3 regions of the Methylobacterium sp. Leaf466 genome follow, and region 2 is predicted to be linked to each of the others. Evidence: predicted binding sites of a transcription regulator. Region 2 holds the regulator's gene; each other region holds the start of a gene.
The links. The regulator PhoB, encoded in region 2, activates phosphate uptake and scavenging genes when phosphate is short. The targets are predictions, from matches to a motif close to TGTCATNNANCTGTCAT.
Positions count from the first base shown of each region.

Region 1: ASG59_RS00350 (ceramide glucosyltransferase) is a predicted target of PhoB. The motif match lies at 3,189-3,205, and genes of this name have one in related genera.
Region 3: phnC (phosphonate ABC transporter ATP-binding protein) is a predicted target of PhoB. The motif match lies at 3,862-3,878, and genes of this name have one in related genera.

Region 1 covers NZ_LMRC01000001.1:85,032-94,652, reverse strand. The annotation lists gene ASG59_RS00370 (formate dehydrogenase subunit gamma) at 1-1,000, shown strand, start outside; gene ASG59_RS00365 (hypothetical protein) at 1,083-1,286, shown strand; gene ASG59_RS00360 (histone deacetylase) at 1,311-2,210, opposite strand; gene ASG59_RS00355 (NAD(P)-binding protein) at 2,210-3,154, opposite strand; gene ASG59_RS00350 (ceramide glucosyltransferase) at 3,279-4,454, shown strand; gene eat (ethanolamine permease) at 4,527-5,897, shown strand; gene ASG59_RS00340 (lysylphosphatidylglycerol synthase domain-containing protein) at 6,091-7,131, shown strand; gene ASG59_RS00335 (ATP-binding protein) at 7,217-8,476, shown strand; gene ASG59_RS00330 (heavy metal translocating P-type ATPase) at 8,512-9,621, shown strand, end outside.
Region 2 covers NZ_LMRC01000036.1:87,760-97,380, reverse strand. The annotation lists gene rpiA (ribose-5-phosphate isomerase RpiA) at 1-371, shown strand, start outside; gene ASG59_RS19235 (DUF2059 domain-containing protein) at 445-1,047, shown strand; gene ASG59_RS19230 (O-antigen ligase family protein) at 1,052-2,296, shown strand; gene ASG59_RS19225 (PleD family two-component system response regulator) at 2,245-3,618, opposite strand; gene ASG59_RS19220 (response regulator) at 3,737-4,117, opposite strand; gene ASG59_RS19215 (DUF3572 domain-containing protein) at 4,198-4,497, shown strand; gene ASG59_RS19210 (DNA polymerase IV) at 4,535-5,833, shown strand; gene ASG59_RS19205 (cell envelope integrity EipB family protein) at 5,870-6,715, opposite strand; gene ASG59_RS19200 (GcrA family cell cycle regulator) at 7,262-7,795, shown strand; gene phoB (phosphate regulon transcriptional regulator PhoB) at 7,866-8,567, opposite strand; gene phoU (phosphate signaling complex protein PhoU) at 8,600-9,319, opposite strand; gene pstB (phosphate ABC transporter ATP-binding protein PstB) at 9,448-9,621, opposite strand, start outside.
Region 3 covers NZ_LMRC01000010.1:8,578-18,198, forward strand. The annotation lists gene ASG59_RS05960 (TonB-dependent siderophore receptor) at 1-1,181, opposite strand, end outside; cobalamin riboswitch at 1,356-1,569, opposite strand; gene ASG59_RS05965 (hypothetical protein) at 1,666-1,905, opposite strand; gene ASG59_RS05970 (hypothetical protein) at 1,975-2,520, opposite strand; gene ASG59_RS05975 (DUF1045 domain-containing protein) at 2,997-3,662, shown strand; gene phnC (phosphonate ABC transporter ATP-binding protein) at 3,924-4,721, shown strand; gene phnD (phosphonate ABC transporter substrate-binding protein) at 4,751-5,677, shown strand; gene phnE (phosphonate ABC transporter, permease protein PhnE) at 5,731-6,609, shown strand; gene phnE (phosphonate ABC transporter, permease protein PhnE) at 6,606-7,454, shown strand; gene phnF (phosphonate metabolism transcriptional regulator PhnF) at 7,576-8,322, opposite strand; gene phnG (phosphonate C-P lyase system protein PhnG) at 8,433-8,876, shown strand; gene phnH (phosphonate C-P lyase system protein PhnH) at 8,876-9,538, shown strand; gene ASG59_RS06015 (carbon-phosphorus lyase complex subunit PhnI) at 9,541-9,621, shown strand, end outside.

The DNA.
Region 1 (9,621 bases), on a different contig from region 2:
TTTCAGGACGATCGTCGTGGCTGCAGCCCTCGCCGCGTCCGCGCCGGCGATGGCGCAGCAGACGAAGGACGGCCTCAACCCGACCGGGCAGAACCCGACGGCGGATTCGGTCAACGAGGAGTTCCTGTTCAAGCAGGACCCCAAGATCGTCGGCCGCGTCACGATCCCAGACGGCAAGGCCGCGAGCCTGATCCAGCCCCAGGGTCGAGACTACCGTGCGTTCCGCGAGAGCTGGCTGCCCTGGATCGGCGGGCTCGCCGTGCTCGGGGCCATCGCCCTTCTCGCCGGCTTCTACCTCTGGCGAGGCCGGATCAAGCTCGAGCGGGGCCCCGATTCCGGCAAGAAGATCCTGCGCTTCGGCACCTTCGAGCGGGTGACGCACTGGATGACGTCGAGCTGCTTCATCATCCTGTCCCTGTCGGGCCTGAACTACATCTTCGGCAAGCGTTTGCTCGCCCCGGTGATCGGGCCGGACGCCTTCGCGGTGGTGTCGCAATACGCGAAATACGCGCACATCTATCTCGCCTGGCCTTTCATGCTAGGCATCGCGCTGATGTTCGTGGTCTGGCTGAAGGACAACATCCCCAACCGGATCGACTGGCACTGGATCAAGGCCGGCGGCGGCCTCATCGGTAACGACCATCCCCACGCCGAACGGTTCAATGCCGGCCAGAAGATGGTGTTCTGGATGGTGGTGGGCTTCGGCACGGCGATGAGCGTGACCGGCCTGATGATGATCTTCCCCTTCGCGCTCACGGACATCACCGGCATGCAGGTGATGCAGGTGGTCCACTCGCTGATCGGCGTCGTCTTCATCGCCGGCATCCTGGCCCACATCTACATCGGCAGCGTCGGCATGGAGGGCGCCTACGATGCGATGGGCAGCGGCAAGGTCGATCTCGGCTGGGCCCGGTCGCACCACGACCTCTGGGTCGAGAAGGAAATTGGCAAGGTCGACCACGGTACGCGCCGGCCGGTGCGTCCGGTCCCCGCCGAATAGACGGCGTGCCGGGGCGTTCCGCCCCGGCCGCGAGCAGGCTATGCGAGCCCGGCCCCGGCCCGGTTCGGTGAGAGAGGGTGACATGAAAGCGTTTGCCGTGGCCGTGATCGCCGCGATCGGTTTGGGCCTGGCGGCCGCCTACGTCATGGATAGCAACCGGGTGCTCGCCTACCAGGCGTACTCCACCTCCGGTGCGCGCGTCTCGCATCCCGGTACGAACCTCGTCGGTCCCCAGTGGTCCGGCGACACCCCATTGCCGTCGGGTCACAAGCCCCACGGCGCCTGATCCGAGCAGCGCCGGGCGCGTCCGTCACGATGCCGCGGCCATCGCCTCGAACACGAGGGCGTGGCGTCCGGCCAGGGCATCGATGTCGGTGGTGTAGCCGCCGCCGATGACGGCGACGAGCGGGATACGGCGCCGCCGAACCTCTTGAACGACATAACCGTCGCGGCGGGCCAGTCCCTCATCGCTGAGCGAGAGACGACCGAGGCGGTCGTCCCGGTGCGGATCGACGCCTGCGTTGTAGAACACGAGGTCGGGGGCGAGCCGGTCGAGGAGGTCCGGCAAGCAGCCCGCCAGGACCGACAGGTAGCCGGCATCGTCGATGCCGTCCGGGAGTCCGATATCGCGGTCGCCGGGAATCTTGCGGGTCGGGTAGTTCTTCTCCCCGTGCACGGAGAGGGTGAACAGGTCCGGCGAGCGGCCGAGGCAGTCGGCCGTGCCGTCGCCCTGGTGCACGTCGAGGTCCACGACCAACGCCCGCGCGATCGATCCGTCCGCCTGGAGGGCGCGGGCCGCCACCGCCACGTCGTTGAACACGCAGAAGCCTGCCCCGCTTTCGCGGCGGGCGTGATGGCTGCCGCCGGCGGCGCTGCCGGCGAGCCCGCCCGCAAGCGCGAGCCGCGCGGCGGCGAGCGTTCCCCCCGCCGACGCGCAGGCACGGGCGACGACGCCGGCATCCACCGGCAATCCGATCTCCCGTTCGACGGCCGGAGGCAGGCGAAGGCCGAGGGCGGCCTCGACATAGGCTCGCTCGTGGGCCAGCGCGAGGAGGTCGGGGCCGGCCGGTTCCGGGCGGACGAATCCGTTCGGGACGAGGCCCTTCGCGGTCAGCACCTCGGCGAGGCGTCCGTACTTGCGCATCGGAAAACGGTGACCGGGCGGCAGGACCGTCTCGTAGGCGGGATGGAACACGATGGGAGGCGGCATCAGGCCGCCGGGTCCGTCAGGTCCGCGACGATGCGCGCGGCCAACGCCGATCCGCTGTCGAAGGCAGCCTCGATGCGCGGCCCGAGGCACCAGTCGCCGCAAGCGCCGAGGCGCAGCGCGGGGTCGTAGAGGCAGTCCTGGCCGATCGCGGTCTCCACGAGGGCGTAGCGCCAGCGATGGGCGCTCGCAAAGGTGGGCGTGAGCGGCCTGCCGAGGCGCTCGGCCAGCGCGTCGAGCAGCCGCCCGGTGACGGACTCTCGGGTCTCCTCCAGGTGCCGGCGCGACCACTCGGGACCGGCATGGACCAGGAGGCGCGTACCCGCCGCCCGCCCGGGGCGCGACTCCTCGCGGACGATGGCGGCGATGGCACCCTCGGCAAAACGGCGATCGGCCTCGGGAAACGGTGCCGGGCCGTCGAGGGCGACCATCAGGGACCAGCACGGCGCGTAGGCCGCCGACTCCGGCCCGGTGAGGGTGAGACCGCTGGCGTCGATGAGGCGCGTCGTCTGGACGGATGGAAATCCGATCGCCACGGCCGAGAAGGTTTCCGCGACGGCGCCTTCGGCGACCGACACGCGCCAGCCCGCGGGTTCGCGAACCAACGACGTCACCGTGACTCCGGTGCGGACGTCGAGACCGACAAGGAGGTCGCGCACCGGCGCCGTCATGGTGTGGGTCCCGACGTAGCGGTCGTGCCCGCCCCAGGGGGCGACGACACCGCGCGCCAGCCAGTCCGCCACCTGCGCCCGGAAAGCCGGACCGCGGGCGCGCAGGAACTGGGCGCCGTGATCGAACGAGAGGTCGCTGTCCGCCACCCGCCGGGTCGCCATCCGTCCCCCGACCCCTCGGCCCTTGTCGAGGACGACGACGGTGAAGCCGGCCCGGGTCAGGGCCCGCGCCGCAGCCGCGCCGGAGATCCCGGCCCCCAGGACCGCCACGCGCATTCCCATCCCCGCCTCCGACCGCCGCCGCGGCCTTTGTCATACGGTTGAAACAGGCCGGCTGTTAGGCCCCCTCGCCAGTGGTACGGCGCCTCACCGGCGATCCCTGCCGGATGAGGAGACGGCGATGACGGGCAGTGTCGAGGCCGGCGAGGTCGAGATCGGCATGGTCGTCGCCCTGTCGCTGTGTGCGCTGCTCACCCTCGTCAACCTCGTCAGCCTGGCGATGGCGGCCCGGCGCCTCGGCCGATCCGACGGGCGTTCGACCTTCCCGGTCGGAGCGCCGGTTTCCCTGGTGCGGCCCGTCTGCGGGATCGAGGCCTTCAGCGAGGAGATGCTGACGCGCGGGTTCAAGCTCGACTATCCCGATTACGAGCTGATCTTCTGCGTCGCCGATGCCGACGATCCGATCGTGCCGCTGCTGCATCGCCTGATGGCGGCCCATCCGCGGGTACCGTCCCGGCTCATCGTCGGCGACGAGCGGGTGAGCGACAACCCCAAGCTCAACAACTGCGTGCGCGGCTGGGAGGCGGCCCGGCACGAGTGGGTGGTGCTGGCCGATTCCAACGTGCTGATGCCGCCGGACTACCTGCAGCGGCTCCAGGCCTCCTGGCGGGAGGACACCGGCCTCGTCTGCTCGACCCCGGTGGGGGCGCGGCCGCACGGATTCTGCGCCGAGCTCGAATGCGCCTTCCTCAACACCCTGCAGGCGCGCTGGCAATATGCCGGCGAGAGCGTCGGCCTCGGCTTCGCCCAGGGCAAGAGCATGCTGTGGAACAAGCCGTTCCTGGAGGCCAACGGCGGCATCCGGGCACTGGCGGCCGAGATCGCCGAGGACGCCGCGGCGACCAAGCTCGTGCGCGCGGCCGGAAAGCGGGTCCACCTCGTCGCCTCGCCGTTCGAGCAGCCCCTCGGGCGGCGGTCCTTTGGGGAGATCTGGTCGCGCCAGCAGCGCTGGGCGCGGCTGCGGCGTGTCACCTTCCCGCTGTTCTTCGCCCCGGAGATCGGCACCGGGCCGCTGCTGCCGTTCACCCTCGCCGTCGCCATCGTGCCGACGCCCGAGGTGGCCGGTGCGGTCCTCGGCATGGCGGCGGCCTGGTATGCCGGCGAGTACGCCCTCGCCGCCCGTGCGGGCTGGTATCGCCGGCCGCGGACGATCCTCGCCTTCCTCGTGCGCGATGCGGTATTCCCGGCGATCTGGGCCAGCGCCTGGATGCAGAGCGCCATCGTCTGGCGCGGCAACACCATGGACATCCGCGCCAAGGAGCCGGGCCGCCTGCGCGCGGGCGAAAGCGCCGCCTGACGCCCCATTGATCCGGCAGCGATCTTGCGAGACCTTCAGGCAGACCGGATCCGGTCGATTGAGGGTGACGGAATGGCAAGCGCGGGACCCGGCCTCGACAAGAGCCTCAACGCCTTTCACCTTTGGGGCATCGCCGTCGGCCTCGTCATCTCCGGCGAGTATTTCGGCTGGAGCTACGGCTGGGCCAGTGCCGGCACCCTCGGCTTCCTCGTCACCACCACCGTCATCGCGGCGATGTACGTTGCGTTCATCTTCAGCTTCACCGAACTCACCACCGCGATCCCGCAGGCGGGCGGCCCGTTCGCCTACAGCTACCGCGCCTTCGGCCCCACCGGCGGCTGCATCGCAGGCTTTGCGACGCTGATCGAGTTCGTATTCGCGCCGCCCGCCATCGCGCTGGCCATCGGCGCCTATCTGAACGTTCAGTTTCCCGGTCTCGACCCGAAGCACGCGGCGCTCGGCGCCTACCTCCTGTTCATGACCCTCAACATCGTCGGCGTTCAGATCGCGGCGACCTTCGAACTGTTCGTGACCATCCTGGCGGTGGGCGAACTCCTCGTGTTCATGGGCGTCGTCGCCCCCGCCTTCACCTGGTCGAACTTCGCGGTGGACGGTTGGGCCGGCAGCAGCACGTTCGGATGGCCGGCCATCGGCGGCATGCTGGCGGCGATCCCCTTCGCCATCTGGTTCTTCCTCGCCATCGAAGGCGTCGCCATGGCCGCCGAGGAGGCCAAGGACCCCAAGCGCACCATCCCCATCGCCTACATCACCGGGGTGCTGACCCTGACCGTGCTCGCCTTCGGGGTGATGATCTTCGCCGGCGGGGCGGGCGACTGGAAGGCCCTGAGCAACCTCAACGACCCGCTTCCCCAGGCGATGAAGGGCGTGGTGGGCGAATCGAGCGGCTGGCTGCACATGCTGGTCTGGCTCGGCCTGTTCGGCCTCGTGGCTTCCTTCCACGGCATCATCATGGGCTACTCGCGCCAGATCTTCGCGCTCGCGCGCGCCGGGTACCTGCCGCGGGTGCTGGCCACCGTGCATCCGCGCTTCCAGACGCCCCATATCGCCACCCTGGTCGGGGGCGCCATCGGCATCGCGGCGATCTACAGCGACAACCTCGTCGTCATCGCCGGCCAGTCGCTCACCGCCAGCATCGTCACCATGGCGGTGTTCGGGGCGCTCGTGATGTACGGGATGAGCATGGCGAGCCTGTTCAAGCTGCGCCGCTCCGAGCCGACCCTCGCCCGTCCCTATCGCGCGCCGTTCTATCCGGCCGCACCCGCCTTCGCGCTCGCCATGGCGGGCGTCTGCTTCGTCGCCCTCGTCGTGTTCAATCCGGTGATCTTCGCGATCTTCGCCGCGACCATGGCGGTGGCGGTGATCGCCTCCCGCGTCCTGGGAAGGAGCACGGTGTCCGCGCCGGCATTCGACCCGGCGATCTGACCGGGCCGGATGCGACATCGACGCATCCGCTAGTGGCATTCGACGTCGCGACGAAGTCGCCCACCCTGGCCATCCGACGGCAAACCCCCTAAATGCGGGCGAACGGGCCGCGGTCCGGCAAAAGCTCGGGACCGACCTCGTCCGCCCCTCGGGGAGATGGCGTGGCGCCCCGGCGGAGGCGGACGCCGACGATATGAACTTTGCGGGACAGCAGAAAGCGCTTGCCGACGCTAAGACGGTGGAAACGCCGGTCGTCGCGGACCCTGCCGCCCCGGCCAACCCGCGCAGCCATTTCGGAGGCCGCTATGCGTGGCTCGGAACCGCCGCCAGCATCGGGATCTTCGCAGCCTCGATCTTCGTCGTCTGGAAACTCGCCCAGACCGTCACCTGGGCGGAACTCCATGCCGCCTTCACGGCCGCGACGCCGGGGCAACTCGGCCTCGCCTTCCTGTTCGTGGCGATCAGCTACCTGTTTTTGACCTGCTACGACGCGTTGGCACTGCGCCAGCTCCAGCTGAAGGTGCCCTACCGCACCACCGCGCTCGCCTCCTTCACGAGCTACGCCGTCAGCTTCACCCTCGGTTTCCCCCTCCTGACCGCGGGGACGATCCGCTACTGGATCTACTCAGAGCGCGGTCTCAGCCCGGCCAAGATCGCGGCCCTCACGGTGATCGCCGGCTTCACCTTCTGGCTCGGGATGGGCGTGGTGCTCGGCCTCAGCCTGATCGTCGAGGCCGGGCAGCTGGCGGCCCTCACGCTGACCAGCATCCGGATCAACCAGGCGGTCGGGCTGGCCGCCCTCGTCGCCGTGGTGAGCTATCTCGCCTGGGTCTCGTTCAAGCGGCGCAGCGTCAAGGTGAAGGGCTGGCGCCTCGAGCTTCCGGGGGCGTCGGTGTCGCTCAGCCAGATGATCGTCGGCATCGGCGACGTCTGCGCGGCGGCGGCCACCCTGTACGTCCTGCTGCCGGCGGACCTGAACTTCGGCTTCACCACCTTCCTGGCGATCTACGTGCTCGCTGCGATGCTGGGCATCGCTTCCAACGCCCCCGGGGGCCTCGGCGTGTTCGAGGCGACGATTCTCATCGCCCTGTCGAGCCTGCCGCGCGACCAGGTGCTGGGCGCGCTGCTGCTGTTCCGGGTCTGCTACTACCTCGTTCCCTTCGCCATCGCCCTGGCGGCGCTTGGGGCCTACGAGTTCCTGCGCCGCGCCCGGCGCGCGCGGGCCGCCGCCTGACGGGGCCGTCGCCGCGGCCTCGCGCGGGTCCGGCGACCAGGCCCACGGATGTCTCGACGAAGGCCTGCTGAAGGAGGACCGAGCCATGGCCCGTGGCGCCCGCAGATCCGCCTGGACCGGTGCCGGTGTCGCCGTCGCGGTTCTGACCGGCGCCGGTTGGACGAGGGGAAGCCTCGACGCCGGGTACGTCGCCGCTGCGGTGCTCGCCGTCGCAGTGGGCGGCCTCATCGGAGGACTGCGGCGATCCCCCGTGGTCGCGCCGCCCGAGTCCACCGCCGCCGAGCGGCATTCGATCGCCGAGGCCCTGCTTGCGAACATCCCCGATTCGGTCATCCTGGTCGATCGCCGTTCGGTGGTGATCGAGGTCAACCCCGCCGCCCGCGCCCTGCTGCCGACCCTCAAGCTGCGCCACCCGCTCTCCTTCGCCCTGCGGGCGCCCGAGATCCTCGACGGAATCGAGGAGGTGCTGCGCACTGGCCAGCCGCTCAAGACCCTCTACGCCACCCGCGTGCCGACGGAACGGGCCTTCGAAGTCCAGATCGGCGCCCTGCCGATGCCGGACGGGCCGATGGGGGGGCAGCCCAACGTGGTGCTGTTCCTGCGCGACCTCACCTCGGCGCGACGCCTGGAGGCGATGCGCGTGGATTTCGTCGCCAACGCCAGCCACGAACTGCGCACGCCGCTCGCCTCCCTGCTGGGTTTCATCGAGACCCTGCAGGGGCCGGCGCGTGCCGATGCGCCGGCTCGGGAGCGGTTTCTCGGCATCATGAAGACGCAGGCACTGCGGATGACGCGGTTGATCGACGACCTGCTCTCCCTGTCGCGGATCGAGCTGCGCGAGCACGTCGCCCCGACCCAGGACGTCGACCTCGGCCAGATCGTGCGCCAGATGGTCGACACGCAGGGGCCGCTCGCCCGCGACCGCGGCGTCGCGCTGGCCGTCTCGGCGCCCGATGCGCCCTATCCCATCCTCGGGGACCGCGACGAACTCCTGAGGGTCGTCGAGAACCTCGTGGAGAACGCCGTGAAATACGGTGGCGGCGGAACCGTCACCATCGCGCTCGGCCGCGAGACGCCGGCCAACCCGAGGAAGCCGCGGATCGTCCTGGAGGTGCGGGACGAAGGGCCGGGCATCGCGCCGGAACACATCCCGCGCCTCACCGAACGGTTCTACCGGGTCGACGTCGCCTCGAGCCGCGCCCAGGGTGGGACCGGACTGGGGCTCGCCATCGTCAAGCACATCGTCAACCGCCACCGCGGGCGGCTCGTCATCGAGAGTGCGCCGGGCAAGGGCACGAGCGTGCGCGCCCTGCTGCCCGAGCATGGCAGCGAGACCCTGCATTGACGGTATCCGCACCGGCGCGGCACCATATGAACGGCATGACCAACCCTCCCTCCGCCAATCCGTCTTCGCCCGATCGTGCCATCGTCGTCGCCGTCGAGGGCATGACCTGCGCGTCCTGCGTCGGTCGGGTCGAGCGGGCGATCATGGCCGTTCCCGGCGTCTCGGCGGTGTCGGTCAACCTCGCCACGTCGCGCGCCAGCCTGCGCATCGCTACCGATGGTGCCGTCGCCGGGGTGATCGAGGCGATCGATCGGGCGGGCTATCGCGTCCCGCCGGGCGAGACCACGGTGGCGGTCGGGGGCATGACCTGCGCCTCCTGCGTCGGCCGCGTCGAGCGGGCGCTCGCCGCCGTCCCGGGCGTCACATCGGCCTCGGTCAATCTCGCCACGGGCCGCGCCACCGTCCACCTCCCCGAAGGCGTGGTGACGCGCCGGGATCTCGAAGGCGCGATCGAGGCCGCGGGCTACGAACCCGGACCCGTCACCTCGGATGCGCGGACGCTGCAGGCGGTGCGCCAGGAAGCCGAGGCGTCGAGCCTGCGCCGCGACGTCGCCGTGGCCCTCGCCCTGTCGCTGCCGGTGGTCGCCCTCGACATGGGCGGGCACCTGGTGCCGGGGCTGGGACAAGCCCTGCATCATGGGCTAGGCCTGCGCGGGCTCGGGCTGATCGAGGGCGCCTTCGCGACCCTGGTCCTGGCCGGGCCGGGCCGGCGATTCTTCGCCCTCGGCATCCCGGCGCTCCTGCGCGGGCATCCCGACATGAACGCCCTCGTCGCCCTCGGGGCGGGGGCGGCCTACCTCTACTCGGCGGTCGCGACCCTGGCCCCTTCGATCCTGCCGCCCGGAACGGCGCACCTCTACTTCGAGGCCGCCGTTCTCATCGTCACGCTGATCCTGGTCGGGCGCAGTCTCGAGGCCCGGGCGCGCGGGCGGACGAGTTCGGCCATCGCCCGCCTCGTCGACCTTTCGCCCAAGACCGCGCGGCGCCTGGCGGGCGGGACGGAAACGGACGTCGCGGTGGCGGAACTGCGCGTCGGCGACGTCGTGCGCATGCGCCCCGGCGAGCGTATCGCCGTCGACGGCACCGTGGTGGCCGGATCGAGCTTCGTCGACGAGAGCATGGTCACCGGCGAGCCCGCACCGCGC
Region 2 (9,621 bases):
GCATGGTGGTCATCGCCGACGCCGCCAAGCATGTGGCGACGCTGGGGGCGTTCCCGCTGCCGATCGAGGTCAATTCCTTCGGCCTCGGGGCGACCCGCGTGGCCGTCGCGGCGGCCATTGCGTGCAGCGGCTGCGCCGGGTCGCTCGAGATTCGCCGAACCCCGGACGGCGCGGCGCTCCTCACGGACGGCGGCCACCTCATCCTCGATGCGCACCTCGGTCGCATCCCCGACCCGGAGGCCCTCTGCGCGGCGCTCTGGGCGGTGCCCGGCGTCGTCGAGCACGGCCTGTTCCTCGGGCTCGCCGACGGCGCGATCCTGGCCCATGCCCGCGACGGGCGGGCCGAGATCACCTGTCTCGGCCGCGTCTGAGACGCGCCTGTCGTCGTCCGCTGCCATGTCGTTCGTCGTTCTCCCCATCGCAGCCCCATCCGGAGCGCCCGCCATGTCCTCCCGCATCTCCGTCCGCCTTCCGCTGGCGCTGGCCCTGATCCTGGCCGGAGCCCTCTCGGCACCGGCGCTGTCGCAGCAACCTCCGGCGCCGGCCAAACCGGCCGCCAAGCCCGCCGGAAAGCCTGCCGCGCCGACCCCGCCCGCGCCCTCGACCCCCGCCGCGCAGACCCCGGCGATCAACTTGAACCACCTCGCCCTGGCACGGGAGGTGATGCTGTCCTCCGGCATCGCCCGCTCGTTCGATTCGATCATCCCGGCCTTCGGCGAGCAGATTCGCCAGGGAGCCGTCACCCGGCCCGAGCTCGGCAAGGACCTCGACGAGGTTCTGGTCGGCCTCGCCCCCGAGATGGAGCTGCAGAAGCAGAGCATGATCGACACGGCCGCGCGCATCTACGCCCGCCGCCTGACCGAGGCCGAGCTCACCGAGATCGCGACGTTCTTCCGCTCGCCCGCCGGCAAGCGCTACGTGGAGACGCAGCCGCAGGTGCTCGACGAGATGGTGCAGGCGATGCAGACCTGGACCCAAGACGTTTCGGAATACGTCATGGTCCGGGTGAGGGCCGAGATGGCCAAGCGCGGCCACCAGCTCCAGTAGCGCCATGGCGCGGACCACCGGAGCGGTCGGGGCCCTTCACGGCCTCGGCGCGATCGTCCTCGCGGCGGTGCCGCTGGCGATGGTCCTGGCCAATCGGTCGAGCCCTGCCGTCGTCGGGCTCGCCGCCCTCCTGTTCCTCGCCGCCGGGCTGATCGAAGACCGGCGCGCCGTCGTCGCCGCGGTGGCATCGCCGCTGCGCTCGCCGCCCGAGCTCTGCGCCCTCGCCTTCCTGGCCTGGTGCGGCCTTTCGTTCGCCTGGAGCCCCTTCCCCGCCCTGTCGCTTCGCACCGCGAGCGAGTTCCTGCCGACGCTGCTGGCCGCCTACCTCGTGGCCCGCCTGGCGCCGGGGCGCCTGCCGGCCGGAACGGCGACCCTGGCCGCCGGGATGTTCGGCCTCGCCTGCCTCGTCGTCGTGGCCGATCTCGCCAGCGACCTCGCCCTGCGCAGGCTGCTCGGCGGGCGGATCGCCTATTTCGTCCACAACCGGCCGGCGATGACGATCCTGCTCGTCGGAATCACCCTGACGGGCCTCCTCCTGGCGCAGGGGCGGCGATGGTGGGCGCTGGCCGTGGTCGGGCTGGGGCTTACGGCCATCCTGCGCTCGGTGAGCGGCGCGGCCAGCCTCGGTCTCCTGGCGGGGCTCGCGATGCTGGCGGTGACGCGGCTGGCACCCGCGCGGGTCGCGCTGAGCCTCGCCGGGGCCGGCCTCTGCCTCGCCGTGGCGCTCGCGCCTATCGAGGGCGAGATCCTCCACAGGCTGATGCCCGAGGCGGCCCACGACAGGCTCGTCCAGAGCAGTTCGCGCGCCCGCGTCGCCATCGCCCGCAGTTTCGGGGCGGCGGTGGCCGCCGACCCCTGGACGGGGGCTGGCTTCGGCACCTCCGCGCGCTTTGCCGACGTGCCGGCGGCGCAAGGCCTGGAGCCGGACCTGCGGGCGATGCTGGCGGTGGGCCATCCCCACAACAGCTTCCTGCAGGTCTGGGCCGAACTCGGGATCGTCGGTGCCGCGTTGGCGAGCGCCGTCCTCCTCCTGACGCTGCGAGGGATCGCGGGGCTGCCGCCTCCCGACATGGCGGCGGCCCTCACCCTCGTCGCGGCGGCCAGCGCCATCGCCTTCGTCGAGCACGGGGCGTGGCAGCCGTGGTGGACAGCCGGGCTCGGCGCGGCGGTCGTATGGCTGCGCGAGACCGGGACCGGTCAGGCCGCCTCGGCCTCGACGCGGTTGCGGCCGGAGTCCTTGGCCCGGTAGAGGGCGAGGTCGGCCCGCTTGAGCATGGCGGCGGCGGTGTCGTCCTCGCCCCGGCGGGCGGAGACGCCGATGGAGACCGTGACGGGCACCGTGCGGGTTCCCTTCTGGACGAGGAAGGGCGTGGCCTCGATCCGCTCGCGGATGCGCTCGGCGATGATGTGGGCGCCGGCGACGTCGGCGTCGGGCAGGATGATCACGATCTCCTCGCCGCCGTAGCGCGCCACGATGTCGATCCCGCGGGTATGGGTGCGGACGCGCTCGGCGAAGGCCCGCAGCACCTCGTCGCCGGCATCGTGACCGTAGGTGTCGTTGATGGTCTTGAAGCGGTCGATGTCGAGCAGCAGCGCCGAGACCGGCCGCTGTCGCAGCCGCGCCTCCTCGAACAGGCCGCCGAGGTGGCTGTCGAGGTAGCGCCGGTTGTGCAGCCCGGTGAGGCCGTCGGTGATGGCGAGCTCCATCGAGGCGTTGACCGCCCCGCGAAGCACCTCGGAGAACCGGCGGCGGCGGACCTGCGTGCGCACCCGCGCCACGAGTTCGTTCCGGTCGACGGGGCGCATCAGGTAGTCGTGGACGCCGAATTCGAGGCCGCGCACCACCCTGGCGCGGTCGTGCTCCTCGGCGATCATGATGACGGGCATGGTGCGGGTGCGGTCGAGGGAGCGCAATTGGCTGCACAGGCGCAGGCCGTCGAAGCCCGCGAGGTCGAGGCTGACCAGGGCGACCTCGAAGGCGCCCTCGGCGGCCAGGACCATGGCCCGGTGCGGATCGGGCTCGACGGTGACCGTGTGCTGCTGGGCCAGCGCCGCCGCCAGTCGCTCGGACGAGCGTGGGCGGTCGTCCACGAGGAGGATCTGGGCGTCCTGGCCCGTCTCGGCGGTGGCGAGCGCGATGGCGTCGCCCATGCCCATGGCGCGCGAGGCCAGGGCCCGGCTGCGCAATTCGTCGGTGACGGCCTTGAGACGCACCAGGCTGCGCACCCGCGTGAACAGCGCGGTGTCGTCGATGGGCTTGGTCAGGAAATCGTCGGCCCCGGCGTCGAGGCCGCGCAGGCGGTCAGAGGGCTGGTCGAGGGCGGTGACCATCACGATGGGCAGGTGTGCCGTCACCGGGTTGTTCTTGAGGTGCCGGCAGACCTCGAACCCGTCCATGCCCGGCATCATCACGTCGAGCAGGACGAGGTCGCACAGGCCCTTCTCGCAGATGGCGATGGCATCCGGCCCGTTCATGGCCGCGATGACGTCGAAATACTCCAACGCCAGCTTGGTCTCGAGCAACTTCACGTTGGGGAAGAGGTCGTCGACGATCAGGACCCGTGCGGACATCGTTCCTCATCGCTCCTTGTGGACCACGCGGCGGCCGGTGGGGGTACCCCTCGACGGCGCCGGCGCGATCGTCTTCAACGGGTGGGGCTCGGCGCCGCCCGTCCAGCCTTCGTCCCGTTCAGGCGGGTCGTTCGTCGCCAAGGTACAGGCGAACCGTTGAAAGAAACTTTGCGACCGAGATGGGCTTGGAGAGATAGGCCTCGCAACCGCCTTCACGAATGCGTTCTTCGTCGCCCTTCATGGCGAAGGCGGTGATGGCGATGACGGGGATGCCCTTGAGGTCGTCGTCTTCCTTGAGCCACTTCGTCACCTCGAGGCCGGAGACCTCGGGCAGCTGGATGTCCATGAGGATCAGGTCGGGGCGATGGGTGCGGGCGAGGTCGATCGCCTCGATGCCGTTGGCGGTCTTGAGGGTCGCGTAGCCATGGGCTTCCAACAGGTCGTTGAAGAGCTTCATGTTCAGTTCGTTGTCTTCGACGATGAGCACGGTTTTCTTCATGGCCTGTCATTCCCGGCTAGTCCGCGGCTCATTTTGAAGACGCCAGCCCCGTTTCAACCAGACTTAACCGGTACATGTTGATGAAACGCAAATCCGATCAAGGGCCTGATTCGGCCGAACGCCTCGCCCTGGCGGTCCTCGGCTGGATCGCCGGCGACGAAGACCGGCTTTTTCCCTTCCTGGCCCTCACCGGCATGACGCCGGACACCCTGCGCGCGAGTGCGGCAGAGCCGGGCTTTCTGGCCGGCGTCCTCGATTTCGTCATGGGCGACGAAGCGGTGCTGATGGCCTGCGCCGCCAGCCTCGAGGTACCGCCCGAACGCATCGCCGCGGCATGGCGGCGGTTGGGCCCGAGCGAACCGGACGACGGTTTCGCGTGACGGGGGAGGCGCAGTGGCGGACGCGGCGACCGCCGCGGTGACGGCCCGCGACGCCGTCTGCCGCGATTGCAGCGCTCGCCAGGACGAAGGGTCCGTCCGCTGCCGGGCCTGCGGTTCGCCGCGCCTGCTCGCGCACCCCGAACGCGACATCCTCGCCATCGCGCATGTGGATTGCGACGCGTTCTACGCGGCGGTGGAGAAGCGCGACGATCCGGCGTTGCGCGACCGCCCGCTGATCATCGGCGGCGGCCGGCGCGGGGTGGTCGCCACCGCCTGCTACCTCGCCAGGGTCTCGGGCGTCCATTCGGCGATGCCGATGTTCGCCGCCCTGAAGGCATGCCCCGATGCGGTGGTGCTGCGCCCGGACATGGCCAAATACGCCCGGGTCGGCCGCGAGGTCCGCCAGATGATGCGCGACCTCACCCCGATGGTGGAACCGCTCTCCATCGACGAGGCCTTCCTCGACCTCTCCGGCACCGAGCGCCTGCACGGGACGAGCCCGGCGCTCACCCTGGTCCGCTTCGCACGGCGCGTGGAGACCGAGATCGGCATCAGCGTCTCGGTGGGCCTCTCCGACACCAAGTTCCTGGCCAAGATCGCCTCAGACCTCGACAAGCCGCGTGGCTTCTCGATCCTCGGCCGGGGCGAAGCACAGGCTTTCCTGGCCGGGCGCCCCGTCTCGATCCTGCCGGGGATCGGCCCGGCCGGGCAGGCCCGTCTCTCCGGGCTCGGCATCCGCAAGATCGCCGACCTGACCCGCATCGATCCCGAACGCCTGCACGCGGCCCTGGGACGGGAGGCCGGCCGGCTGCGGGCATTGGCGCGGGGCGAGGACGATCGCCCGGTGCGGCCGTGGCGCGAGACCAAGAGCGTGCCGGCGGAGACCACCCTGGCCGACGACCTCGGCACCTTCGAGGCCCTGCGGCCGATCCTGTGGCGGCAATGCGAAAAGGTGTCCGAACGTCTCAAGCGCGCCGACCTCGCGGCGGCCACCGTCACCCTGAAGCTCAAGGATTCGGGATTTCGCCTTCGCACCCGCGCCCGCGGCCTGGCGCCGACGCAGCTCGCCGCCAGGCTCTACCCGGTGGCGGAAGCCCTCCTGCGCGAGGCCTGCGACGGCACGCCCTACCGGCTGATCGGCATCGGCGCCGGCGACCTCTCCGAGGGGACGACCGCCGACCGGGCCGATCTCCTCGACGGCGACCTCGGTCGCATCGCCAAACGCGAATCCGCCCTCGACAGCCTGCGGCTGCGGTTCGGCGAGGCCAGCATCCAGCGCGGGCTCGGTTTCAGCGGGACGGTACGCGACCCCAAGGCACCCCGCGGCGGCCGATAGGACCAGCGACGAGGGGCTCGCCCGGGGGAGCGTCGATCAGGGCGCGCACTCCTTCGCCGTCTCCGCCGCGCCGGCCTTTGTCGGCGGGGTGAGGTCGAGGCGGGTCAGATCGCCGAGGATGGCGAAGCTGCCGTAGTCGAGCTTCAAGGCGCCGCTGACGCCGTTGTCGTAGAGGTCGAAGGTGAGCACGTAGATCGGGGTGCGTTCGCCGTCGCCCTGCGTGTAGTAGCTCAAGGTGACAGGCCAGCGCGGCATCGTGGTCATCTCGCCCTCGCGCAGGGGCTTGTCGCGCTCGCCCTTGTCGCGCTCGCCCTTGGGCGCACCCTCGACCTTGCGTCCGATCACCGCCAGGGTGTCGTAGACCTTGCGGCCGTCGTCGGAGCCGTCGAACACCTTCACCGACAGGGTGCTCTCCCCCGCCCTCCCGGCCTCGATCAGCCGGCGCATGTGGATGCTCGGAAACAGCACCGGGCCGCTGGCCTGGAACTGGTCGCGCTTGGGCTCCTTGAGCTTGACCTTGATGGTCTCGGCCCCGCTCTCGGCGGTCCCATCCACCGCCTGGGACGGCGCCTCGTTGAGGAGGGTGGCGGTCTTGAAGCGGAAGTTGCGACCATCCCCGCTCTCGAACGTCGTGTTGCGCAGGTCGGACGTCCGGCTCCCGCTCTCCCCGCTCTGGAGCTGCGTCACCTGGCGGGTCTGCATCGTGTAGCCCTTGCAGGCGTCGCCGCCGAAATCGAGGACGATGCGACCGCGCGCACTCTCCACCGAACGGCTGGCGCTGCTCTCGGCCAGGGACAGTTCGTACACCGCGCGGTGCCCGGCGAGGCGGATCGGCTCCGCCGCCTGCGCAGCCCCCGCAGCCACGACGAGGCCCGCCGCCATTCCTCCCAACCGCCGTGACGACCGCATGGTGTCTCCCTGTTCAAACGCGAGCCGACCAAAACCCGTCCGGTCGCACCGCCCAGACATAGTCACGCCGGCTTAGGCGACAATGCGGGCTCGGAGTGGTCGGACCGCGACGTGCCGTGGAGACCCCTCGGCGATGGCAGGAGCCCATCGGCAGTGGCAGGAACCTCATTGGCAGTGGCAGGGGCCCATCGGCAGTGGCGGGAACCCATTGGCAGTGGAAAGCCGCAGGGCGTGCATGGTCTCCCTTGCATACGGCTCGACGCCTCCTGTACGGTCGCGCTGATTGACGATGCATCCGGCGCGACGGTCAATACACGACGGTTCGACGACGACCAGAGCGCGCGTCGTGATGGGTTTGCCGTCGGCGAAACCAGCGTTCCCGTGGAAGGCGTGCGGTTCTTTTCAATACACCGTGTCATGACGACATCGTGAAATGGCCTTTTCGACTGGGTCGTTACGAAGATGGCGGGTGCGGGTGTTGCGTCGTGACGGGGCGATGATCGAATGTCTGAGGGGGCGATGATGGACACAGTCCCGGGCTGGACGGATGAACGCGTCGCGCTGTTGCGCCGCCTCTGGGAAGAGGGTCTGAGCGCGAGCCAGATCGCGACGCAACTGACCGGCGTGACCCGCAACGCCGTGATCGGGAAGGTCCACCGCCTGGGGCTTTCGGGACGCGTGAAGAGCGCCGACACCGCGATCGCGGGGCGCAAGAAGGGGACCCGCGAGGCGGAGGTCGAGATCATCGTCGAGGAGGCGACGCTCCCGCCGCCGGTGGAACCGATCGTCGTCGAGGCGGTCGTCGCTGCCGCCACACTCGACGTCGCGCTGCCCGCCGATCCCGTCACCCTGGCGGTCTCGCGGCGGGTGACGATCATGGACCTGCGGGAAGCGATGTGCCGCTGGCCGATGGGGGACCCGACCTCGACGGACTTCTACTATTGCGGCGACCGGGCGATCACCGGCCTGCCCTATTGCACCCATCACGCCGAGATCGCCTATCAGCCGGCGACCGAGCGCAAACGCGACCGCCGGGCCGGCGGATTCCGCTGATCCCTCACGGCCGGCTCGCGGCCGGGCGGCGGATGTCGCGGTCGGGACGGCGATACCGCGCGTGGCGGCCTCACGCGTCGACGGCGAAGGTCTCGTCGAACGAATAGCCTGAGCCGCGAACGGTGCGGATGGGATCGGACTGGGTCGTGCGGTTGATGGCCTTGCGCAGGCGGCCGACGTGGACGTCGACGGTGCGCTCGTCGATGTAGACGTCGTGACCCCAGACGCCGTCCAGGAGCTGTTCGCGCGAGAACACCCGGCCGGAGCTCTGCATCAGGAATTCGAGCAGCTTGAACTCGGTGGGCCCGAGGTGGATCTCGCGGCCCTGACGGCGGATGCGGTGGCTGACCCGGTCGAGCTCGATGTCGCCGGCGATGAGCAGGCTCGCCACATGCGCCGGCTTGGCGCGCCGCAGCAGCGCCCGCACCCGCGCCAGCAGTTCGGGCACCGAGAACGGCTTGACGATATAATCGTCCGCCCCCGTGCCGAGACCGCGGATCCGGTCGCCCTCCTCGCCGCGGGCCGTGAGCATGATGACGGGCAGGGTCTCGCTCTCGCGGCGCGCACGGATGCGGCGGCAGAGCTCGATCCCCGACAGGCCGGGCAGCATCCAGTCGAGCAGCACCAGGTCGGGAAGCTGTTCCTGCAGGCGCAGGTCCGCCTCGTCGCCGCGGGCGGCCGCGTCGACGGTGAACCCCTCCGCCTCGAGGTTGTAGCGGAGGAGGAGGGTAAGGGCCTCCTCGTCCTCGACGATCAGGATACGCGTACTCATGGGCTTTGTCTGGGATGTCCCTGCCGGGGGCTTCAGGCGCCGGTCGGCGGCTCCACCATGGCGTAGTTCGACGCGTCGTTCTTCGGGCGATCGGTGGGAAGGTTCTCACCGGTGACGAGGTAATGGATCGTCTCGGCGATGTTGGTAGTGTGGTCGCCGATCCGCTCGATGTTCTTGGCGCAGAACAACAGGTGCGTGCAGAACGAGATGTTGCGCGGGTCTTCCATCATGTAGGTCAAGAGCTCGCGGAACAGCGAATTGTAGAGGGCGTCGATGGCGCCGTCCCGCTCCCAGACGTCGTGCGCCGCCTTGATGTCGCGGCTGGAATAGGCGTCCAGCACGTCCTTGAGCTGCTCTTGGACGAGGTCGCCCATGTGCTGCATGCCCACGACCACCTTCTGCGACTGGATCTCGCCGGCGATGGCGATGACGCGCTTGGCGACGTTCTTGGCCAGATCGCCGATCCGCTCGAGATCGCTCGACACGCGGATCGCCGAGATGGTTTCGCGCAGGTCGATGGCCATCGGCTGGCGCCGCGCGATGAGCAAAATCGCCCGCTCCTCGATCTCGCGCTGCAGTACGTCGAGGCGCTGGTCGGCGGCGATGACCGTCTGGGCCAGGGTGGCGTCGCGCCGCACGAGGGCGTGGCCCGCCTCGTTCATCATCTTCTCGGCGATGCCGCCCATCTCGGAGATCGCGCGGCGCAGGTCCTCGAGGTCGGTGTCGTAGGAACTGACGATATGGTCGGGCATGATCGCACTCCTCGGGTCGGCGCCCCGGCGGGGAACGGCGAACGGGATCGGTCGGGAGAGTATTTCGCAGCGGACGAGGTCGGGTCCGATGCGATGGCTGATGGGGACCGTCCGGCGGTCGAACGGCCTCAGCCGAAGCGGCCGGTGATGTAGTCCTGGGTCTGGCGTTTCTCGGGGTTCATGAAGATCCGGGTGGTGGGCCCGAATTCCACGAGTTCGCCGAGGTACATGAACGCCGTGAACTGCGAGATGCGGGCGGCCTGCTGCATGTTGTGCGTCACGATGACGATCGTGAACTCGGA
Region 3 (9,621 bases), on a different contig from region 2:
AAGCCCGCCACGACGTCGTTGGCGAAGCCGAACAGCTCGCCGCGGACGGTGGCGTCGAAGCGGTTTCCGATCTGCTCCTGGTCGTGGAAGATCTCGATGTAGTCCGAGCGCCTGACGCGGCCGGTGGCCGGGACGAAGGCGTAGGTCTCGGCGTTGCGCCAGCGCCGGTGCGAGGACAGGCGATAGGCGGTGTTGCGGATGGTGACGTCGGCGCTGGGCGACCACTCGGTCTTGAACTGCGTCCAGTCGTCCTTGAAGACGATCCGGCTGTCGTCGACGGTGTAGTTGTTGAAGCGCGTGCGCCGATCGATGCCGCCATTGATGAGGGGCGTCCCGAAATACCGCAGCGGCTCCTGGTAGCCGGAGTCGTGCGAGAGGGTGAAGGCGAGGTCGGGAGTGGCCTGGTAGAACAGCGATCCCGAGACCGCGAGGTTGCTGAACTCGCCGTTCTGGCGCAGCCACCCGTCGGCCTGGTTGGCGCTGACGTTGAGGCGGTAGGCGACCCGGTCGCCGAGGGCGCCGCCGGTGTCGAAGGCCAGGCGCTTCACCCCGTCCGAGCCGAGCGCCACCCGCGCCGCGTTGATGGTGGTGAAGGTCGGCTTCTTGGGCACCACGTTGATGACGCCGCCGATGGCGCCGTCGCCCGACAGCACCGAGGCGGGGCCGCGCAGCACCTCGATCCGGTCGACGTTCCAGGTGTCGAACGGGAAGGTGATGGTTCCGGTGCCGACGTAGAGGCGGGTGCCGTCGTAGAGCTGCATCACCGAGTTGACCCCGGCGAACCCGCGCGAGGTGTACGCCCCGAAGCCGTTGCCGGGCGCGGCGATGGTGGTGATGCCGGCCGCGTTCTGGGTCACCGCCTCCTGCACCGTCTCCTGGCCGCGCTCGCGGATCTTCTGGCCGGAGACGACCTCGACGCTGGCCGGCGTCTGGAGCGGCGACAGGTCGAGGCGGCTGCCGGTCCGGTTGGGTGTCGCGAGGTTCAGGCCGGTGGGTGCCGCCGTGTAGGGGGTCGGCGCCAGCAGGCGGGTTCCCGTCCCGGAGCCGGCCACCGCCAGTTCCGAGAGGGTGGCGGCGGCGTGGTCCTCGCCCGGGCGGGGGGCGTCATGCGCCGCGAGGGAGACCTTCGCGAGGGAGACCTGCGCCACGAGGAAAGCCGGAGCGAGGGCGAAGACGGACATCGGCCGTCGGCGACCGGACGGTCGTCGGGCGAGAGAATGGGACGACATGGGCAGCGAGGCCTCGGGCGACGGCAGTGGCACGTCACCGCGAACGAAGCCTCGGCTCAGGCGGTCTCCGAAAAAGACACGCGCCCGCCTCGACACCCACCAGGACACCCCGCCCGATGCGTTTCGCGTGTGACCACGACTGACGGCAGGTCTCCTGGCTCGCGGGTCGCTGTCCCGTCATCGTCTTCCCAGGCCCGAGGAACCCAGTGACGTGTTGATGAAGGACTCGCCGCTTACAGTTGCGGGGGCAGCCGCGGCATCGGGCGATCCTTGCGGACCCTCGCCCTCACCGCGTTCCCTTTTGATCCTCTCGCGAGGAACCGTCGACCCGAGGCTAGCGCGCCGGCGAAGACCGCGTCAATCGCGCACAGGTCCGGTCACGGCACGCTCACCGGAACGTGTGGCATCCGCGACGCACCCAACGCGGGGTGCGGCCTCAGCCGCGCCGGCTCATCCGGCCGCCCATGCCCTCGCAGCAGCAGGCCGCCTTCGTGCCCTTGGCCGAGCCGTGCTTCATCCCACCGTGCTTCATGCCCCCGTCTTTCATGGCCATATCGCCCCGGCCGCACATGGCCCCCGCCTTGCCGCCCTTCGCGCCGCAGCAGCTCATGGCGGAGGCGGGCGCGGCGGCCAGCAGGAGGAGGACGGCGGTCGAGGCGGCGAGCTTGGCGATCATGGGGGGACGGGTCTCCGTTGCCCCGCCATCCTACCACCGATCGGCGGCCCGATGCAGGGGCGTGCGGCGTCATCCCCCATCGGCGAGGATCGCCCCGCGATAGGTCTCCACCACCTCGCAGAACGGGACGCCGTCGGCGGTGCTGAGCACGGCATGGATCGCGAAGAGCGCCGTGGCGGGACCGGGCCGCCCCGCCGTTTGCGTCCACAGCCGCTCCAGCGACAGGTTGCGACGCTGCGGCGCCAGGGCATGGACGGCACGGCCGAAGGGCGTGGCCGTGGTGTCGAGGACCCGGTTCATGCCCGGCGTGAGGCGTTCGGGCACGTACCAGTTCTGCGCCTCCGACAGGACGTGGGCGCCGCAGGTGAGCCGCACCCGGCGGTAGCGCACGAGGTCCGGCGAGCCGACGCCGAGGCGCTCGCACTGCTGGGCGGAGGGCGCCCGCGCCGCCGCCGTCACCGGTACGGCGCACAGGCGGGAACCGCCGGCCGACAGTCCGCGCTCGTGGCACCATTCCTCGAGGACGGCGGTCGCGCTCGGCCCGGCCAGGAGCCGGTCCGTCAGCAGCGTCACGAGCCCGGCGGTCCCGAGCGGCGCGGCGGACGGATCGGTCATCGACGGACGACGAGGGCGAATGGCCATGGCGTCGCCGGACAGGATCGACCTGTCGACCGCCTCATGACCGAGATGACGCGACGTGTGATCAAGAGGCCCCGGGATGTCAGGATGTGGCCGATGCAGCGCGATTCTTGCGGCATCGCGTTTGCCGATCGACGCGAGAGCGACCGCTGGCGGGCACCACCGCCGCACCCCGCGGGAGCGAGATCGGTGCCGAGCCGTGGCACTCCATACAACGTGTTGGAGCTCACGAAAACGCTCCTCGTCACGAGGGCGATTGAGGCCGGCAAAGATGCTGGAGGGTGACGAGGATCACCGTCGACACCCGCGTCTCGTCCTCGCGGGGAACCTCGACAGGTCGGCGCGCCTGTGCTGGAGCGCTCCTTGCTGCGGTCTCCACATCGTCACACGAGCGTCCGGGCTGCGGATTATGAGCGCAGCGGCGCCTCTTACACCGCCGGGGAAGAGCTCCTTTGGACCGAACCGTCCGATATGCCCTGTACTTCACCCCCGCACCGGGGACGGCTCTCGCCGCCTTCGGCGACGCGGTCCTCGGCGCCGTGCCGACGTTGGGGCCGGCCACGCTCCGGGCCCTCCTTGCCGCCAGGACCGAGGAGCCGCGCGTCTACGGCTTCCACGCCACGATGAAGGCGCCGTGGCGCCTCGGCCCGGGCGTGACGGAAGCCGATCTCCTGGCGGCGGCCGAGGCCCTCGCTGCCCATCGACCGCCTCTGCCTGTCGGCTCGCTGCGCGTCGCCGCGCTCGGACATGTCGCCGCCCTGGTGCCGGAGTCGCCGCCGCCGGCCCTCGGCCTGCTGGCCGCCGAATGCGTGGCCGCCCTCGACCCGCTGCGGGCCCCCCTCTCGGCAGCCGAGCGCGTCCGGCGCCACCCCGAGCGCCTCGACCCGCGGGGGCGGGCGCTGCTGGAGCGTTGGGGCTACCCGCACGTCTTCGAGGCGTTTGGGTTTCACATGACGCTGACCGGCCGCCTCGGCCCCGAGGACAGGGCCGTGATCCTGCCGCTGCTGACGGAGGCCGCTGCGGACCTGCCGGACCTGGTGATCGACGCCCTGAGCGTGGTCGTCCAGGACGGCGCCGATCCATTCCGGCTCTTGCGCCGTATTCCGTTCGCGCCTTGAGGCGCATGCGAGGGCCTCGAACCGCCCCGGCCGCGACACGCAGGTCGGCGCCCGCTCGCGGCTGAGCGAGACGGTCCTCGACGACGGTTCCCGATATCGCCGAGGACGGGCCAGGCGAACCACGCGACGATCGGCAAGGTCTGCCCGATCGCCTCGAACCGCGAGCACAAGAGTACCGGCTCATCATTAGCCGGACAACTGTCATTCCTCTGTCGTGCGGGGCGGCTTTACCGTGGTTCATCGCTCCTGCCGGACAGTCTCATGCTGGTTCTCGAAGATCTGATCCGTCGTTACGGCGATCGCCGTGCGGTGGACCGCGTCTCCCTCGCCATCCCGCGCGGCCGCTTCGTCGGTGTCATCGGGCGCTCGGGCGCGGGCAAGTCGACCCTGCTGCGGATGATCAACCGCCTCGTCGAACCGACCGGCGGGCGCATCCTGTTCGACGGCCTCGACGTCACGGCCCTGCGCGGCCGCGACCTGCGGCGCTGGCGGGCCCGCAGCGCCATGATCTTCCAGCAGTTCCACCTGGTCGGCCGCCTCGACGTCCTGAGCAACGTGCTGATGGGGCGCCTCTGGGAGGTGCCCAGGCACCGCTCGCTCCTCAAGCTCTGGTCGGAGCGCGAGCGCGCCCTGGCGCTCGCCGCCCTCGACGACTTCGGCATGGGCGATTTTGCCGGCCACCGGGCCGACCAGCTCTCCGGCGGCCAGCAGCAGCGCGTCGCCATCGCGCGGGCGATGATGCAGGCCCCCGATCTCATCCTGGCCGACGAGCCCGTGGCCTCCCTCGATCCGCGCAACACCCGGATCGTCATGGACGCGCTGGCCGAGGCCAACCGCCGCCACGGCATCACCGTGCTGTGCAACCTGCATTCCCTGGATCTGGCCCGCAGCTACTGCGACCGCCTGGTCGGCCTCGCCGACGGCCGCCTCGTGTTCGACGGCGCGCCGGCCGACCTCACCGAGGACGTCGCCCGCCAGCTCTACGGGCTCGAGGCCGGCGAGGTGCTCGACGCGCCCGCGCCCGTCCTCAAGGCCTACCCCACCGCCCTCGTCGCCTGATCCGTCCCGGACGCCTTCGGAAGAATCCCATGCTGAACCGTCGCACCCTCGCCGGCGCCCTCGCGCTCGCCCTCCTCGCCCTGCCCGCCGCCGCGCAGGATTGGAAGGCGGCCTATCCGGAGCTGACCCTGGCGGTGATCCCGGCCGAGAACGCCTCCGGCACGAGCGACCGATACGCGCCGCTGACCGGCTACCTGACCAAGAGCCTCGGCGTGCCGGTCAAGCTGCGCATCGCCAACGACTACGCCGCCGTGATCGAGAGCCAGCGCGCGGGCAACGCCCAGCTCGCCTTCTACGGCCCCGCCTCCTTCGCCCGCGCGGTGATGACCGGCGTGAAGGTCGAGCCCATCGTCAACCAGACGCACGACACCGGCGCCTCGGGCTACTACTCGGTGATCTACGTGCGCGCCGACAGCCCGTACAAGACGATCGCCGACCTGAAGGGCAAGAACCTCGCCCTGGTCGATCCCAACTCCACCTCCGGCAACCAGGCGCCGCGGTTCTTCCTGCACAAGGCCGGCTACCCGGTGGACGCGTTCTTCGGCAAGACCGTCTATGCCGGCAGCCACGAGAACGCCGTCCTCGCCCTCGTCCAGGGGACGGTGGACGCCGCCGCCAACCTCTACAACACCGACACCGACACCATGGTCACCCGCATGGCCGCCAAGGGCATGCTCAAGAAGCCCGACGGCTCAGCCATGACGCAGGCCGATTTCCGCGTGGTCTTCAAGTCCGACTTCCTGCCCGAGGGCCCCTTCGCCATGCTGGCGAGCCTACCCGACGACCTCAAGGCGAAGGTCCGCCAGGCCCTGGTGGACCTGCCGAAGGCCGACAAGGCGGCCTTCGACCGGCTCTCGGACGGCAAGGACCTCGGCCTCGCCCCCGTGACCCTGAAGGACTACCAGCCGGTCATCGAGATGCTGAAGTTCAACGACGAGCAGCGTCGCAAGTCCTGATGCGGGTTGCAGGCCCCGATCCGGGCCGCACGGGTCCGTGCCGGCCGATCCCCGTGCTTGAGACCGTCAGCCCCCTGCCCCCCGACCGCGCCGCCGCCCTGGCGCAGGCCTATGACGGCGCCGTCGCGGCGAGCCGGCGTCGGGTCTGGATCGGCCTCGCGGTGCTCGTCGTCCTCACGGGGCTCGCCGCGCAGGCCGCCGAGGTGCGCCCCGGGGTGCTGGCTGCGAACATCGGGAAGTTCACCGACTACATCGCCCAGATCCTGCCGGCCCTGACCCTCGGGAACCTCGGGGGCGACCTCGCCGAATGGTACTGGGGCTGGCCGAAATGGCTCGCGCTCCTCGGCGAGACCCTCCTGATGGCCTATCTCGGCACCCTGCTCGGGGCCATCGGCGGTTTTCTCCTGTGCTTTGCCGCCGCCGGCAACGTGGCGCGCAGCCGGACCGGATGCTTCCTCGTCCGGCGCATCCTCGAATTCTGCCGGACGGTGCCGGAGATCGTGTTCGCGCTGATCTTCGTCATCGCCTTCGGCCTCGGGCCGATGGTGGGCGTGCTGGCCCTGGCGATCCACACCACGGGGGCGCTGGGCAAGCTGTTCGCCGAGGTGGTCGAGAACATCGACCTGAAGCCGGTGGAGAGCCTCACCGCCGCGGGTGCCGGCCGCATCGAGACCCTGCGCTTCGCCGTGCTGCCGCAGGTGCTCTCGAACTTCGTCTCCTACGGGCTGCTGCGCTTCGAGATCAACGTGCGGGGCGCGGGCGTGATGGGGTTCGTGGGCGCCGGCGGCATCGGGCAGGAACTCCTCGTGGCGATCCGCAACTTCTACTACGCGGACGTCAGCGCGATCCTGGTCCTGATCATCCTCACCGTGATGGCGATCGACCTCGGGACCGAGCGCCTGCGCCATCACCTCCTCGGAGGCCTGCGATGACGCCCCGCGACCCGAACCCGGCCGAGATCGCGGCGTTGCGCCAGCGCTATCCCGAGACCTTCCGGCCGGCCCGGGGGCCCCGGCTCCTGGCCTGCCTCGCGGTCGCCGGGCTTATCGCCGTCGCGGGCTACGCGATGGTGCGGCTCGACTTCTCCGCCGTGCGCCTCCTCGCCGGCCTCGGGCGGCTCGGCGAATTCAGCCTGATGATGCTGCCGCCCGATCCGGCCGGACAGGCCTGGACCTTCCTGCGGGCGCTGGCCGAGACCCTCGGCATCGCCTTCATCGGCACGCTGACGGCGGCGCTGCTCGCCTTTCCGGTGGCGTTCCTCGCCGCCCGCAACGTCGTGCCGAACCCCTTCGTGCACTTCACGATCCGGCGCGGCCTCGACGTGATGCGCTCCGTCGACGTGCTGATCTGGGCTTTGATCTGGATCAACGTCGTCGGGCTCGGGCCCTTCGCGGGCGCGCTTGCCATCGCCTGCGCGGATTTCGGGGCGCTGGGCAAGCTGTTCTCGGAGGCCGTCGAGACCGTCGACGCCAAGGCCGGCGAGGGCGTCTGCGCATCGGGCGGCGCCGAACTGCACCGCATCCGCTTCGGCCTCATCCCGGCGGTGCTGCCGGTGCTCGGCAGCCAGGTGCTGTACTTCTTCGAGTCGAACACCCGCTCGGCCACCATCATCGGCATCGTCGGCGCGGGGGGAATCGGCCAGTACCTCACCGAGTTGATCCGCGTCCTCGAACTGCGCCAGGTCGCCTTCCTGATCCTGATGATCCTCGTCACCGTCGCGGCCATCGACGCCGTCTCCGGGCGCCTGCGCCGGGCGCTGATCGGAACGGCACGCTAGGCGGGCTTCGCGAAAGCGGTCGCCGGTTCTGCGCCGAAGACCTGCGACGGAGGACCTGCGACGGGGAAGACCTGCGACGGGGAAGACCTGCGACGGACCAGGGACCCGGGCAGGTTCGCGCCTACTCCACCACCAGCTCGACCCGGTCGGCGGCGAACAGGCTGCGGGTGGCCTGGATGCGCCGGCCCTCCCCGTCCACGTTCACGCTGGTCAGCGCGATCACGGTGCGGCCGGGGGCGATGTCGAGGCGCCCGGCCTCCGCCGCCGTGGCGGGGCGCGCGCCGATCCGCGTCGAGAGCCGGGTGTAGTCGGCCACGCCGAACCGCGCATAGGCGCGGGTGATCGAGCCGCAGTCGGCGTAGGCGGCGTCGAAGCCGGAAAAGCGCGGCAGCGGCAGGCAGGTCCGCGCCGTCGAGATCGGGGCGCCGTCGGCCAGGTGGCGCGTCAGGAGTTCGAGGATGGGGGCGCCGGGGGCGATCCCGAGGGCCTCCGCCCACTCCGCATCCGCCGGCACGGCGGCGGCCGAGACGAGGTCGCCCCAGGCCTCGCGGCCAGCCCGCGAGACGATCTCGGAGAACCGGGTCCGGGGGCCGATCGGGTAGGTGAGCGGCCCCTGCTCCACGAAGGTACCCTTGCCCTGGGACGTCCGCACCAGCCCGCCCTCGGCGAGCACGCCGAGCGCCCGGCGCACCGTGTGGCGGTTCACGCCGAAACGCGCGGCCAGCGCCGACTCGGCGGGAAGCTGCGCCCCGGCGGCGAATTCGCCGCTGTGGATGGCATGGCCCAGCGCATCCGCGATCTGGCGCCAGGCGGCGAGGCCGCCCCCGCGCTGGAGGGCCGTCACGCCCGTGTCGCTCGCATCCTGCATGACGTGATCGAAAATCCGTTGTGCTTATCGATCCACATGTCTATACATATAGACATGTTGGAAGAGAGGCCCCGATGCCGAGCGCCAGCCAAACACCACCTGATCCCGGGATGCCAGACCTCGCGATGCGCCGGCGCGCGATGGCGCGGGCGGGCACCGCGACGGAAGGCGAGTTGCGCGAGGCCCTGGCGCAGGCCGGCCTCACGCCGGAGGCGGAGGATCTGCGGGCGCCGGAGACCGGCCTCGTCATGGTGCGCGGGCGCATCGGCGGCGACGGCCGGCCCTTCAATGCCGGCGAGGCCACGGTGACCCGGGCGGCGGTGCGCCTGCCCGGCGGCGAGACGGGGTTCGCCTACCAGCTCGGACGCGACCGGACGCGGGCCCGCCTCGCCGCCATCCTCGACGCGCACTGGCAGCGCCCGGAGGCGAGGCCCGCCCTCGAGGCGGCCCTGGCGGCCATCGCCGAGCGCCGGGCCGAGGCGGCGGCTTTGGCCGCCCGCAAGGTCGCGGCGACGCGGGTGAACTTCTTCACCCTGGCGCGGGGAGAGGATTGATGGCCCAGCCTCACGTCCAAACTCTCGCGCAACCCCTCGCCCACGGCCAACCTCTCGCCCACGGCCAACCCCTCGCCCACGGCTTCGCCGACCCCGTCCACGAGGGGCAGGCGGTGTTTCGCGCCGCGATGGAGGCCCTGAGCCGGCCCGGCCGCCTGCTCCCCCTCGTCACGACCCTGATGCCCCCTGCCCCGCTCACGCCCGAGCTCGCCGCCCTGGCGCTGGCGCTGGCCGATGCCGACACGCCGGTCTGGCTCGACGCTCCCTTGCGGACCGATCCGGCGGTCGCGGGCTTCCTGCGCTTCCACACCGGGGCGCCGATCGTCGCGGAGCCGGCCCAGGCGGCCTTCGCGCTGATCGCCGACCCCGGCCGCTGCCCGGCCTTCACCGCGTTCGCCCAAGGCTCCCCCGCCTATCCGGACGCCTCCGCCACCCTGGTCCTCGCCGTCGCGGCCCTGTCGGACGAGACGGGCCTCGCCTTCGAAGGGCCGGGCATCCGGGGCACGGCCCGGCTCGACGCGGCCCCCCTGCCCGCGGACTGGCCCTCGCGGCTGGCTCACAACCATGCCGGCTTCCCGCAAGGGCTCGACCTCCTGTTCGTCGCGGCCGGACGGCTGGCCGCGCTGCCCCGCTCCGCCCGTCCGCTCGCCCCGGAGGCCTGACCGTGTATGTCGCCGTGAAGGGTGGCGAGGCCGCCATCGACAACGCCCACCGGCTGCTGGCCGAGACCCGGCGCGGCGACCCC